DNA from 2 places in the Bacillus siamensis genome. Region 2 is predicted to be linked to the other one. Evidence: riboswitches for the same ligand, from Rfam matches in the RefSeq annotation. Region 2 holds a riboswitch; the other holds the start of a gene.

Region 1 (5,947 bases), 1.4 Mb from region 2:
TCAGGGACAATGACCTTCGTCCGTCCGAAGTCCCCGCGCGCTTCATGATAGGCGCGGATCATCATCAGGCCGGTCCATTCGCCGTGAGCCCCCGCGGCAGGCTGCAGCGTCACCTCGTCCATGCCCGTAATTTCCTCCAAATGTCCGCTTAAATCGTATAAAAGCTCAAGCGCTCCCTGGACCGTGTCCTCGTCCTGAAGCGGATGAATGGCGGAAAAGCCTGGGAACCGGGCAACTTTTTCATTTAATTTCGGATTGTATTTCATCGTACAGGAGCCGAGCGGATAAAAACCTGAATCAACTCCGTGGTTTCTTCTGGAAAGAGCGGTATAATGCCGCATAATATCAAGCTCTGATACTTCCGGCAGCTTTGCGTCTTCATCGCGGATGCAGTCACCGGGAAGAAGGCTTTCAAGCTCTGTTTCCGGCACATCAAGCTCCGGAAGGCTGTAACCGATACGCCCTTCGCGGGACATTTCAAAAATAAGCGCCTGATCTTGATTATTCATGTTGATCCCCCAATCCCGCAATAAGCGAATCGATCTCTTCTTTTGTTCTCAGCTCTGTGACGGCAATGAGCATATGCTGATTCAATTCCGGATACGCAAGGCCTAAGTCATATCCGCCGATGATGCCGTCTTGCAGGAGCCGCCGGTTTGCTTCTTTGACGGGGAGGTTCAGCCTGACGGCAAATTCATTAAACATCGGGCCGTCGAATGCTACGTGCAAGCCGGCTTTTTCCGCTTGGCGTCTCGCGTAATCGGCTTTCAGTATATTTTGGCGGGCCATGTCTTTGACGCCGTTTTTTCCGAGCGCCGTCATCGCGACTGAAGCTGCTAACGCATTCAGCGCCTGGTTTGAGCAGATGTTAGAGGTGGCTTTGTCTCTTCTGATATGCTGCTCGCGTGCCTGAAGGGTGAGAACAAAACCTCTCCGCCCGTTTTCATCCTCCGTTTGGCCGACAAGCCGGCCCGGCACCTTTCTCATCAGTTTTTTCGTTACTGCAAAATAGCCGCAGTGCGGGCCGCCGAACGCCGCAGGTATGCCGAAAGGCTGCGCGTCCCCGATGACGATATCAGCTCCGTATGCTCCGGGCGGAGTCAAAATACCGAGAGCGAGCGGGTTAGAAGAAACAATCAGCTGGCTGTTCCCTTTATGTGCGAGCGGCTCAATGTCCTTTAACGGCTCAATTTGTCCGAAGAAGTTCGGATACTGGACGATCACTGCGGCCGTTTCATCACAGACGGCATGTTCTAATGCGTCAAGGTCTGTGACGCCGTTTTTTGCAGGCACCTCTACAACTTCAATATATTGGCCTTTTGCGTATGTTTTCAGGACATCCCGTGCTTCCGGATGCACGGCGGCGGAAATGACGATTTTTTTCTTTTTCGTATGTCCTGACGCAAGCATCGCCGCTTCTGCCAGCGCCGTTCCCCCGTCGTACATGGAGGAGTTTGCAATATCCATACCTGTTAATTCGCAAATCATCGTTTGAAATTCAAAAATTGCCTGCAGCTCTCCTTGTGAAATTTCAGGCTGGTAAGGCGTATATGCCGTGTAGAACTCTGACCGGGAAATCACATGATCGACGATAACCGGCTGATAGTGATCGTACACTCCTGCCCCCAGAAAAGATGCATATGTAACAGCGTCCTTATTTTTCGCCGCAAGCTTTGTCAGCTCTCTCGTCAGCTCTGTTTCTGATTTTGCTTTTTTAATTTGGTAGTCTTTTTGAAACCTCACATCTTCCGGAATATCGGCAAACAGTTCATCAATTGAATCTGCGCCGATGGCTTTCAGCATTTCTTTTTTATCCTGTTCTGTCGCGGGCAAATATCGATGCTTCATATGACTCTCCTTTTTCAGCTCTGTTTTGGGCGTTTATAAAACGGTGTGCGGACAATCTTTGCTTTTACCGTTTTTTTGCGGATTTCCACTTCGACTTCCGTTCCGATTTCACTGAATTCCGTTTTGATTAAGGCAAGGCCGATATTTTTCTTTAAAGTCGGAGATTGTGTGCCTGTCGTGACTTCACCGATCGGAACGCCGTCTTTTTTCACGGCGTATCCGTGTCTCGGAATCCCCTTTTCAATCATCTCAAGCCCGACCAGCTTACGCGGTGCTCCTTTTTCTTTCTGTTCACTCAATACAGACTTCCCAAAAAAATCGGAATCTTTCTTATGTTTTACGGCAAATCCGATTCCGGCTTCAATCGGCGTAATGTCTTTCGTCAATTCCTGACCGTATAAAGCGAGCTTCGCTTCAAATCTCAGCGTATCACGCGCACCGAGACCGCACGGAACGATTCCTTCATTCTCTCCCGCTGTAAGAATCTCCTTAAACAGATGCACCGCATCTTCATTTTTGCAATAGAGTTCAAACCCGTCTTCACCGGTATAGCCTGTTCTTGAAAGCAGAACTTGGCGGCCGGCAACGTCAGCTCCATCAATAAACGCAAACGGTTTTAAGGAAGACACATCACGTTCAGTCAGCTTCACAAGAACCGCCTGAGCATTCGGCCCTTGAACGGCTAGCAGTGAAATCCCGTCAGACTGATTCGTCAGCGTGACATCCCCTTCCGCGTGTTCTGTCAGCCAAGCGATGTCTTTTTCAATATTGGACGCGTTAATCACGAGCAGATAGCAGCTCTCGCTTTTCTGATAGATCAGCAAATCATCGACCGTACCGCCGTCAGGATAACACATGGCGGTATAGAGCGCGCTTCCCGGGTTTAAATCGGCAACGTCATTTGTCATCATTTTTTGCAGAAAAGACAGGGCGTCTTTACCGGAGACTTCGACTTCTCCCATATGAGATACATCAAACAGACCCGCCTTTGTGCGGACGGCTTCATGCTCCTCTTTAATAGAAGAAAATTGAACCGGCAGCTCCCATCCTCCAAAATCAATCGTTTTTCCGCCGTATTCTTTATACACGTCATAAAGCGGTGTTCGTTTCAGCATCATCTTCCCCCTTCAGTCATTGGCGCATTGTAAAGACATATAAAAAAGGACAGAGAAACACCTCATAAAAATGAAGGTTTCTCTGTCCCGGCACCTGAAAGTTTACTTTATGAAAACATCATAAAGACGTCCCCTTTGGTGGTCTGCTGCTTCAAACCGCAGACACTCTCCAGAGTTGCGTCGAGCAAGAGTTCTTTTGCCTGAGAGATTCACTCCGCAGTTTGCTCCTTCGGCGCCCGGATGCACATTTTTCGTCCGAGTCTCTCCCCTTGCTGTCATTCGCTCATATTTACCAATTGTTATGGACATACTAAAGCAATATCTTAGGTGAAATGATTACTTATATCCTACCACCCTCACATACGTCCGGCAACAAAAATGATGATAAATCAGTTTTTTAAAAGAAAGGCGGTTTTGTTACATATGACAGCAGAGATCATATTTGATGCAAACTGGCCGGGAGAGTTTTCTGAGCGGCTGAAAACCGACGGTCCCTGGTCAAATTGGGAGATGTACAAACTGTCGGCTGAAGTCCAGCAGACCCTTGCCATTCCTGAATTCGAAGGGTTGAGGGCTCCTTTATACCTGCCCGATTTCACTCCGCTTCCCCATCAGCTTGAAGTCGCGCAGAAAGTCGTTGAAAAAATGAACGGCAAAGCGATTTTGGCTGATGAAGTGGGGCTCGGAAAAACAGTCGAAGCGGGACTGATTTTAAAAGAATACATGATTCGCGGGCTGGCCAAAAAAATCCTGATTCTTGTGCCTGCATCACTCGTTTCCCAGTGGGTGAAAGAGCTTCAGGAGAAGTTTTTAATACCCGCTGTTGAACAGAAGAAAAGCTATGTGTGGGAACAGTGCGACATCGTCGTTTCTTCTATTGATACGGCAAAACGCTCGCCACACAAGGACATTGTGCTTTCGATTCCGTATGATCTCGTCATTATTGACGAAGCGCATAAGCTCAAAAACAGCAAAACGAAAAATTATGAATTTGCGAGAAGTCTTGTGAAGAAATATTGCCTGCTTCTGACGGCGACCCCGATTCAAAACCGGATCGAAGAAATTTTCAATTTAGTGTCACTGTTAAAACCCGGCCACTTAGGAAATGAAAGCGGATTTCAAGAAACGTTCAATCAAAAGGACGGGATTGACGCTCATGAGCATTTGAAAGAGCTCGTCAATAAAGTGATGATTCGCAACACGCGAAGCGACACAGGGCTTACATGGACGAAACGCCACGTGGAAACAGTGCCTATCACCTTTTCACCGACGGAACAGGCGCTCTACGATGACATTAACGCACTGAAAAACGGCACGGAAAAGCCCGCAAGCGCATTTTCCATTATGACGCTGCAACGGGAGTGCTGTTCAAGCAGGGAAGCCGTGTATATGACGCTAAAAAAAATGCTTGATCAAAAAGACAAACAAGCGCCCGCTTTCGATGAACAGACGATTGCCAATTTAATGGACCGCATCAATCAAGTCACGCAAAACTCAAAAGCGATTCAAGTTGTTGACTTGATTAAAAAGATTAATGACAAGGTCATTATTTTTACTGAGTATCGGGCGACACAGATTTATCTGCAATGGTTCCTCCAGCAGAACGGCATAAGCTCCGTTCCGTTCAGAGGCGGATTTAAGCGCGGGAAAAAAGACTGGATGAAGGATCTCTTCCGCGGCAAAGTGCAGGTCCTGATCGCTACAGAAGCCGGAGGGGAAGGAATCAACCTGCAATTTTGCAACCATATTATCAACTATGACCTTCCGTGGAACCCGATGCGGCTTGAACAAAGAATCGGAAGGATTCACAGACTCGGTCAGGAAAGAGATGTCCACATCTACAATATGGCGACAAAACATACGGTGGAAGAGCATATCTTAAAACTCTTGTATGACAAAATTCATTTATTTGAAAATGTCGTCGGAGAACTAGATGACATTTTAACAAAAATCAAAGTGAGCAATTTTGAAGATCATTTACATGACATTTTATGCCACTCGCTGACAGAGGAAGAAATGCGGATCAAAATGGACAACCTTACCTCTTTCTTATCGTACGGTACGGAAAAACCCGCCAGAAAAAAAGGCTCTTAATCTAAAAGGAGGAAGCGCGACATGAGACAGCAGGAGGTTCACCAATTTTTACTGCGCTTTTTTGAAGCGAACCACTGCCCGATTACTGAACACGGGCCGGGTTTTATGACGGTTCAGTTGACGGTCGAGATGGACAAACAAATTATGAACCGCCCGTTTTATTGGCATTGGCGTGAAAAAACGGGCGGCGAACCAAACCCGATGAAGATCACGTTCATCACTGATAAAGAAACGGCTCCGGAGGATATGGACGGCGAGTTTATTTACTTTGGAGCCCCGCGCCTCTTTCAAATCTTTCAAGCAGTTAAACAAAATGGGAGATTTACAAGAATATATGAGAAAATTGTATCAGCCGGAGCCAGAGTGCCGCTTCAGCCCTGGCTTGGATTAAATGTAGTGATTTCATACCAATCCGACATGAAAAAAGACAGACTTTTGTCTTTAGGCCTGCATCTTGTTTCTGGAACAATCGTTGAAGGATTTCAACAGAAGCTTGCACCGCTGCCGATGACATCACAAATATCAGACTATTGCTTTACCATATCGCCGATGATTAAGCCGGAAAGCGGGATTAAAAGGATGGAGCATTACTTAAAAAACGCCGCCGCCAAAGAACCGTCAGACTGGGCCGACAGCGCGGTCGCCAGATGGAAGAAGGATCTCAGGCTGCTCGATCAGTTTTACGAGCAGACAGAGGAAAAACCTGAGGAATACCACTTGGAAAAACAAGCGCTGAAAGCCTTATATCAGCCGAAAATCCACATTCAGATCGAAAATGGCGGTTTATTTTTCCTGCAAAGTAATTTTTCTGGATAAGCGTTATCCATTCGACACCTTTCCCGTTTTTTCTAGAAATTCTATATTATAATAAAAGTATACAGAAAAAATTT
Region 2 (5,947 bases):
GTTTGATTTCGACTATTTTAAACCGAAGGCCATTCAAGAAACAACCCGTCTGTTTCACTCGCTTGCGGCTGAAAAGAAAACACCATTGTATTTTTCCGGCGGCACGGAAATTATCACGTTAGGAAGGCTGAATATCGTCTATACGGATGCAGTAATAGATATGAACGCGCTTCCGGAATTTCACGCCATCCGTTTTGATGAACGTTATCTGGTGATCGGAGCGGGCGTGTCATTAACGAAACTGGAGGAAGAAAATCCATTTCCGCTATTAAGTAAAACAGTAAGTGAAATAGCGGATCGGACGTCCCGAAATAAAATCAGCCTGGGCGGAAACATTTGCGGGGGCATCTATTACCGTGAGGCCGTGCTGCCGTTGCTGATTTCTGATAGTTTGCTAGGGATTGCAGGGAGAGCGGGGATTCATTACCGTCCCATAAATAAAGTATTTAACAAGGAACTACAGTTGCGAAAAGGAGATTTTTTATTTCATATCGTTGTCGATCGAGCGTATGTTGACTTGCCGTTTGTCAGTATCAAAAGAAGACAGCAGTGGAATGTCGGATATCCATTGGTGACAGTCTGTGCGCTGAAAAAAGATGATGAGATCAGAATGGCCTTCAGCGGCGTATGTCCATTTCCTTTTCGTTCTGCTGAAATGGAGGCTGTGCTTAACGATAAAAGCGGCACAGCAGAAGATAGAGTGCGCAGGTCTTTACAGTATGTACCCAAACCCATTCTTGATGATGCAGAAGGCTCAAGTGAATATCGGATATTTGTCTTGCAAAATACAATTTTAGATGCCTTACAAGAATTAGAAGGAGGTTCCAATGTCTGATCCTATTACGTTGAAAGTAAATGGTGAGGAAAGACAGATTACTGTCAGACCGGCCGACACTTTGTTATTTGCTCTCCGTCTTCGTCTCGGATTAACTGGTTCAAAGCCGGGCTGCTTAAATGGGGATTGCGGCGCCTGTACGGTATTAACGGACGGGATACCGATGAAATCTTGCTTAATGCTTGCGGCAGAAGGGGAAGGAAAGGACATTACGACAATTGAAGGACTTATCAATACGCCGATTCAAAAGGCTTTTATTGAAAAATTTGCGTTTCAATGCGGATATTGCACACCTGGTTTTCTCATGAATTGTCATGCTTTAGTGAATACTGAGCCGAATGCAAGTGATGAAACGATTAAAAATTGGCTGGAGTCCAATATTTGCAGATGTACGGGTTATAAGGAGATTGAAGAAGCGGTTAAATCGGTTTTACATACAGGGAAAGGGGATCATTAGCCGTTGTTACGGAGAATCATAAAAAAGAGCCCAGAGAATCATCCCTGAACTCCATATTCCTCAATTCATATACCGATACTCCCGCAGTTTCTCCAAAATCGCGACTTCTTTCATCAGTTCTTCACCGACATTCGTTTCTTTCACTTTCTTCCGCTCCAGCTCTTTGTCAACTAATCGTTTCACCGTTAAGACGTCGGTTCCGGTGCTCAGCACTTCGGCCTTGGAGTTAAAGTGTTTATGGGCGACGAGCTGCATGCCGTAGGAGTTGTATAAGAGCGTGTAGCCGGCGATGCCTGTTGTGGATTGGTAGGCTTTGGAGAAGCCGCCGTCGATGACGATCATTTTTCCGTTTGCCTTGATCGGATCTTCGCCTTCGATTTCTTTTACCGGTGTATGGCCGTTGATGATATGGCCATAATCCGGGTTGAGCCCGAATTCCTTCAGGATGTTTCGGCAGGCTGCCTCGTCTTCACGCAAATAGTAATACGGGTTTTTCTTTTCTTTATGCGTTTCCTTCTCTTTGATGAAATACCGCTCAAAGGTGGTCATGGCGCGTTTTCCGAAGAGGGAGGAATACTCGCCTGTCCATAAGTACCAGACCATATCTGTCGCCAGGTCATCGGTTTCTTCCGGATGAGCAAACGCTTCCCGTAAGAACCGTTCAAATACATCGAGAAGCTCACGGCCCGCATAAGCTTTATCCTCAATCATCATCGTTTCCATATTGCCGTTTTCGTCAACAGGAATACAGCCGTGAATCAACAGGTTGCCGTTATATTTTAAATACAGGCTGCCTTTTTTCATCATAAAATTCATATGGCGGCCCAGCTTTTCGGAGTGCTGGACAGAAAACAGCAGCTTGTCCATGACTTCTGCTTCTTCTTCTAATAGCTGATCGGGCTGTTTGGGATTCACCGTCGCAAAGCAGGTGTTTTCCAGTTGATACGTTTTTCCGTTCAGCGTGATTTCATTGCGGTCATAATCAATCTTTTCCAGTAACAGCCGTTCTTCCATATTAAAGTTCGGCCGTCTCTTAATAATCGGGCTCTCAAGTTTGAATTGGATCATCGCGATCGCCTGATGGATTTTTGTGATTTGCTTAATCTCATCTTCCGGTCTGTTTTCGGTTGCTTTCGGGCGGAAAGCCGGGTTATCATCATAATATTTTTCGGCAAGGTTCAATAGCGGTCTCAGATTGATGCCGTAGACATCTTCAATAATGTCCAGGTTGTCATAGCGGGCACAGATACGGATAATATTGGCCAGACATACTTTCGAACCGGCATAGGCGCCTATCCAGAGAACATCGTGATTCCCCCATTGAATATCCACTGAATGATAGTTGATCAGTTCTTCCATAATCCTGTCCGGCTGCGGTCCCCGGTCATAAATATCGCCGACAACATGCAGATGGTCGACCACCAATCGCTGCACGCTGTAAGCAAGCCCGGTGATCAGCTTATCAGCTTGGCCGAGCGCGATGATCTGTTCTATGATTTCGGAGTAATATTGTTCTTTGTTGGCGGCTTGTTCTGTTTTATACAGCAGCTCTTCGGAAATATAAGCAAATTGGGCAGGCAGCGCTTTGCGCAATTTGGAGCGGGTGTACTTGGAAGAACAATATGAAACGAGCTTAATCATCCGATGAATCGTTTCTTTATACCACTCGTTTAATGCCTCTTTCGTATCAAAGTCATGTTTAATCAGCTTCAGTTTGTCCTCCGGATAATAGACCAAAGCCGCCAGTTCATCAATTTCTCTATCATAAATGACGCCGCTGAAAATATCGCGGATCTTCTCTTTTACTCTTCCTGAACCGTTCCGCAGCACGTGCTGGAATGCCTGATACTCTCCGTGCAGATCACTGACGAAATGCTCGGTTCCTTTCGGCAGGTTCAGTATCGCTTTCAGATTAATGATCTCTGTGACCACTTTTTCTTCACAATCGTATTTTTGTGCGAGCAGATCTAAATATTTGGTTTCCAATCTCGTCCATCCCCTTTTTATTTACGAGCCATTGCATGATAAGGTGAATTTAAAGTATGACATGATATTTAAATCATTAGACCTTATATGATAGTACCTCATAAGTCCTTTTTGAGACAAACAAAACAGAAAATACGGCGCTTAAGGCCTCAACATATACCTTCCGCAGACAGCTCATCACCCCGTTGACAAATGATCAAACTTCTATTAAAATAAAAAGTTAGCTGATAGTTGTTTCTATCGGAAACTTAATACGTAGCAGGCTATGATTGCTGTGGGTTGCACTACAGCAGGAGCGGCTTCTGGAGAGACCGCGGATTTTCCGCGGCGCCGAAGGGTTCACAATCTCAGGCAAAAGGACAGAAGAGTACCGAATATGTATTTGGCATGCTGTTGATTGTCAGCAGCGCAAATATAATTTGATATTCTTATGACCATGAGATTGGAGGGCATCCAATCTCTTTTTTTATTGGCTTTATTTTCTCGTCGTTCATCAAAAAGTAAGGAGGAGTCAGGTGTGGAACAGCGAGAGCTAAAGAGGGACTTGTCGAATCGGCACGTGCAGCTGATCGCCATTGGCGGTACGATCGGCACCGGATTGTTTTTAGGGTCCGGTAAGGCGATTCAGCTTGCGGGTCCTTCTATCATCTTTGCGTATTTTATTGTAGGTATTGCGCTTTTTTTCGTCATGCGGGCGCTGGGAGAACTGCTGTTATCTAAAGCGGGGTACCAATCATTAACGGATATTGCCGAGGCGTATTTAGGGCCGCGTGCGGCGTTTGTCACCGGCTGGACTTATTGGTTTTGCTGGATTATGACGGCTATGGCGGATGTGATCGCCGTCGGTGTATATGTGAAATATTGGTTTGACATTCCGCAATGGGTTCCTGCACTTATCTGTTTGCTCATTTTATTAGGACTTAATCTGTTAACGGTCAAGATTTTTGGAGAATTGGAGTTTTGGTTCGCCTTAATTAAGGTGATCACGATTCTCGCGTTAATTGTCATCGGTGTGGTTTTGCTGGTGATTGGGTTCAAAACGCATACCGGAACGGTTTCAGCGGCGAATCTGTGGGAGCACGGCGGCTTGTTTCCAAACGGATTTTCAGGCTTTTTGCTGTCGTTCCAGATGGTGATCTTCGCCTATGTCGGTGTGGAATTAGTGGGTGTGTCGGCAGCGGAGACATCAAATCCGAAAAAAAACATTCCGTCCGCTATCAATAAAATTCCATTGCGTATTTTATTTTTCTACGTCGGGGCATTGATCATTCTTTTATGTATTAACCCTTGGACGCAGCTGAATGCGGCGGAAAGTCCTTTTGTGAAAACCTTCAGCTTAGTCGGCATTCCGGTGGCCGCGGGAATCATTAATTTTGTCGTATTAACGTCAGCCGCTTCTGCTTGTAACAGCGGGATGTTTTCTACAAGCCGGATTTTGTATAACTTAAGCAAAACGAAACAGGCGCCGGCCAGTTTCGCGAAGCTGAATAAAAATCATGTGCCGAGCAGCGCGTTATGGGTATCGGTCATTGTGCTGTCAGCGGGCGCTCTTTTAAGCAAATTGATACCGGAAGCAGCGTTTGGCATCGTGACCACTATCAGCGCGATTTGTTTCATTTGGGTGTGGGGCGTGATTCTTGTCTGTCATATCAGATACAGGAAAACCCGTCCGGACCTACACGCAAGCTCGTCTTTCAAGGCGCCGTTCGCGCCGTTTATCAATTACGCCGTGCTGGCGCTGTTTGCCGCCATTCTGGTGATTATGCTGTTTGCGGATGCGACGCGCCCGGCTTTGCTGCTGACGCCGCTGTGGTTTATTGGACTGTTTCTTATCTATCGGGCGAGAGGGAGCAAGACATAAAGGTTATGAATGAAATAGTAATCAGAGTTTCAAGAAAAAGACAGCGTGCCGCTTGCAGTATGCTGTCTTTTTCTTTCGTTAACCAGGCATATAGGAAACAAGCTATTTGTGCCTTAAAGGGAACGGTGGATAGCGACAAGCCTTATGTATAAATAGATTAGAGAGTCAACAACTAAAAAAGACTCGAATCATTTTGTTAAAAGAAAAAGTATGCCTCCCAAAATACAAATTAAAAAAAAGAAAATTGATGAGTCAGTAAAAGACTTTCTTTGCAATTCAAATAACCCCTTTCTAATTTGAGGAAAAAAGCAATAGATATAAATGGGAATATATTGATATTTTAACAAGGGTAATGTTAACATTATTTACCCTTAAAATTCAAATGGAGCATCTGCAAAACTATGAGGAAAAGCATGTGTTGGCGGAGCAAGCCCTAACTGATAACATAAAAAGCCGCCATTCATATGGCGGCTTTTTTACATTAATTCCGGATCAAATAATCAAATGCGCCTAAAGCGGCAGTTGCACCTGATCCCATTGAGATAATGATTTGGTTGTACGGGCCGTCTGTGCAGTCCCCTGCGGCGAATAGGCCGGGAACGCTTGTCGCGCCGCTCTTATCGACGATGATTTCGCCGATGCGGTTGCGTTCGACGGTTTCGTCTAACCATTCTGTATTAGGCACGAGACCGATTTGGACGAATACACCTTGAAGTTCAACGTGTTTTTCTTCGCCTGTTTCACGGTCAACGAACGTAATGCCGTTTACGTTTTGGTCGCCTGTGATTTCTTTCGTTTGTGCATTTTT

The links. Region 2 has a riboswitch for glycine ahead of ABDB98_RS18805 (amino acid permease). Riboswitches for the same ligand answer to the same signal wherever they lie in the genome.
Region 1: it holds a riboswitch for glycine, as region 2 does, so the genes downstream of both, gcvT (glycine cleavage system aminomethyltransferase GcvT) here and ABDB98_RS18805 (amino acid permease) in region 2, are expected to answer to the same signal.

Annotation. Positions count from the first base shown of each region.
Region 1 covers NZ_CP155579.1:2,415,467-2,421,413, forward strand. Annotated here, with positions in the region: gene gcvPB (aminomethyl-transferring glycine dehydrogenase subunit GcvPB) at 1-509, opposite strand, end outside; gene gcvPA (aminomethyl-transferring glycine dehydrogenase subunit GcvPA) at 502-1,848, opposite strand; gene gcvT (glycine cleavage system aminomethyltransferase GcvT) at 1,863-2,963, opposite strand; glycine riboswitch at 3,142-3,242, opposite strand; gene ABDB98_RS11660 (DEAD/DEAH box helicase) at 3,387-5,057, shown strand; gene ABDB98_RS11665 (YqhG family protein) at 5,079-5,873, shown strand.
Region 2 covers NZ_CP155579.1:3,788,842-3,794,788, reverse strand. Annotated here, with positions in the region: gene ABDB98_RS18820 (FAD binding domain-containing protein) at 1-835, shown strand, start outside; gene ABDB98_RS18825 (xanthine dehydrogenase family protein molybdopterin-binding subunit) at 1-6, shown strand, start outside; gene ABDB98_RS18815 ((2Fe-2S)-binding protein) at 828-1,292, shown strand; gene fbp (fructose-1,6-bisphosphatase) at 1,353-3,278, opposite strand; glycine riboswitch at 3,571-3,651, shown strand; gene ABDB98_RS18805 (amino acid permease) at 3,796-5,139, shown strand; gene ahpF (alkyl hydroperoxide reductase subunit F) at 5,621-5,947, opposite strand, start outside.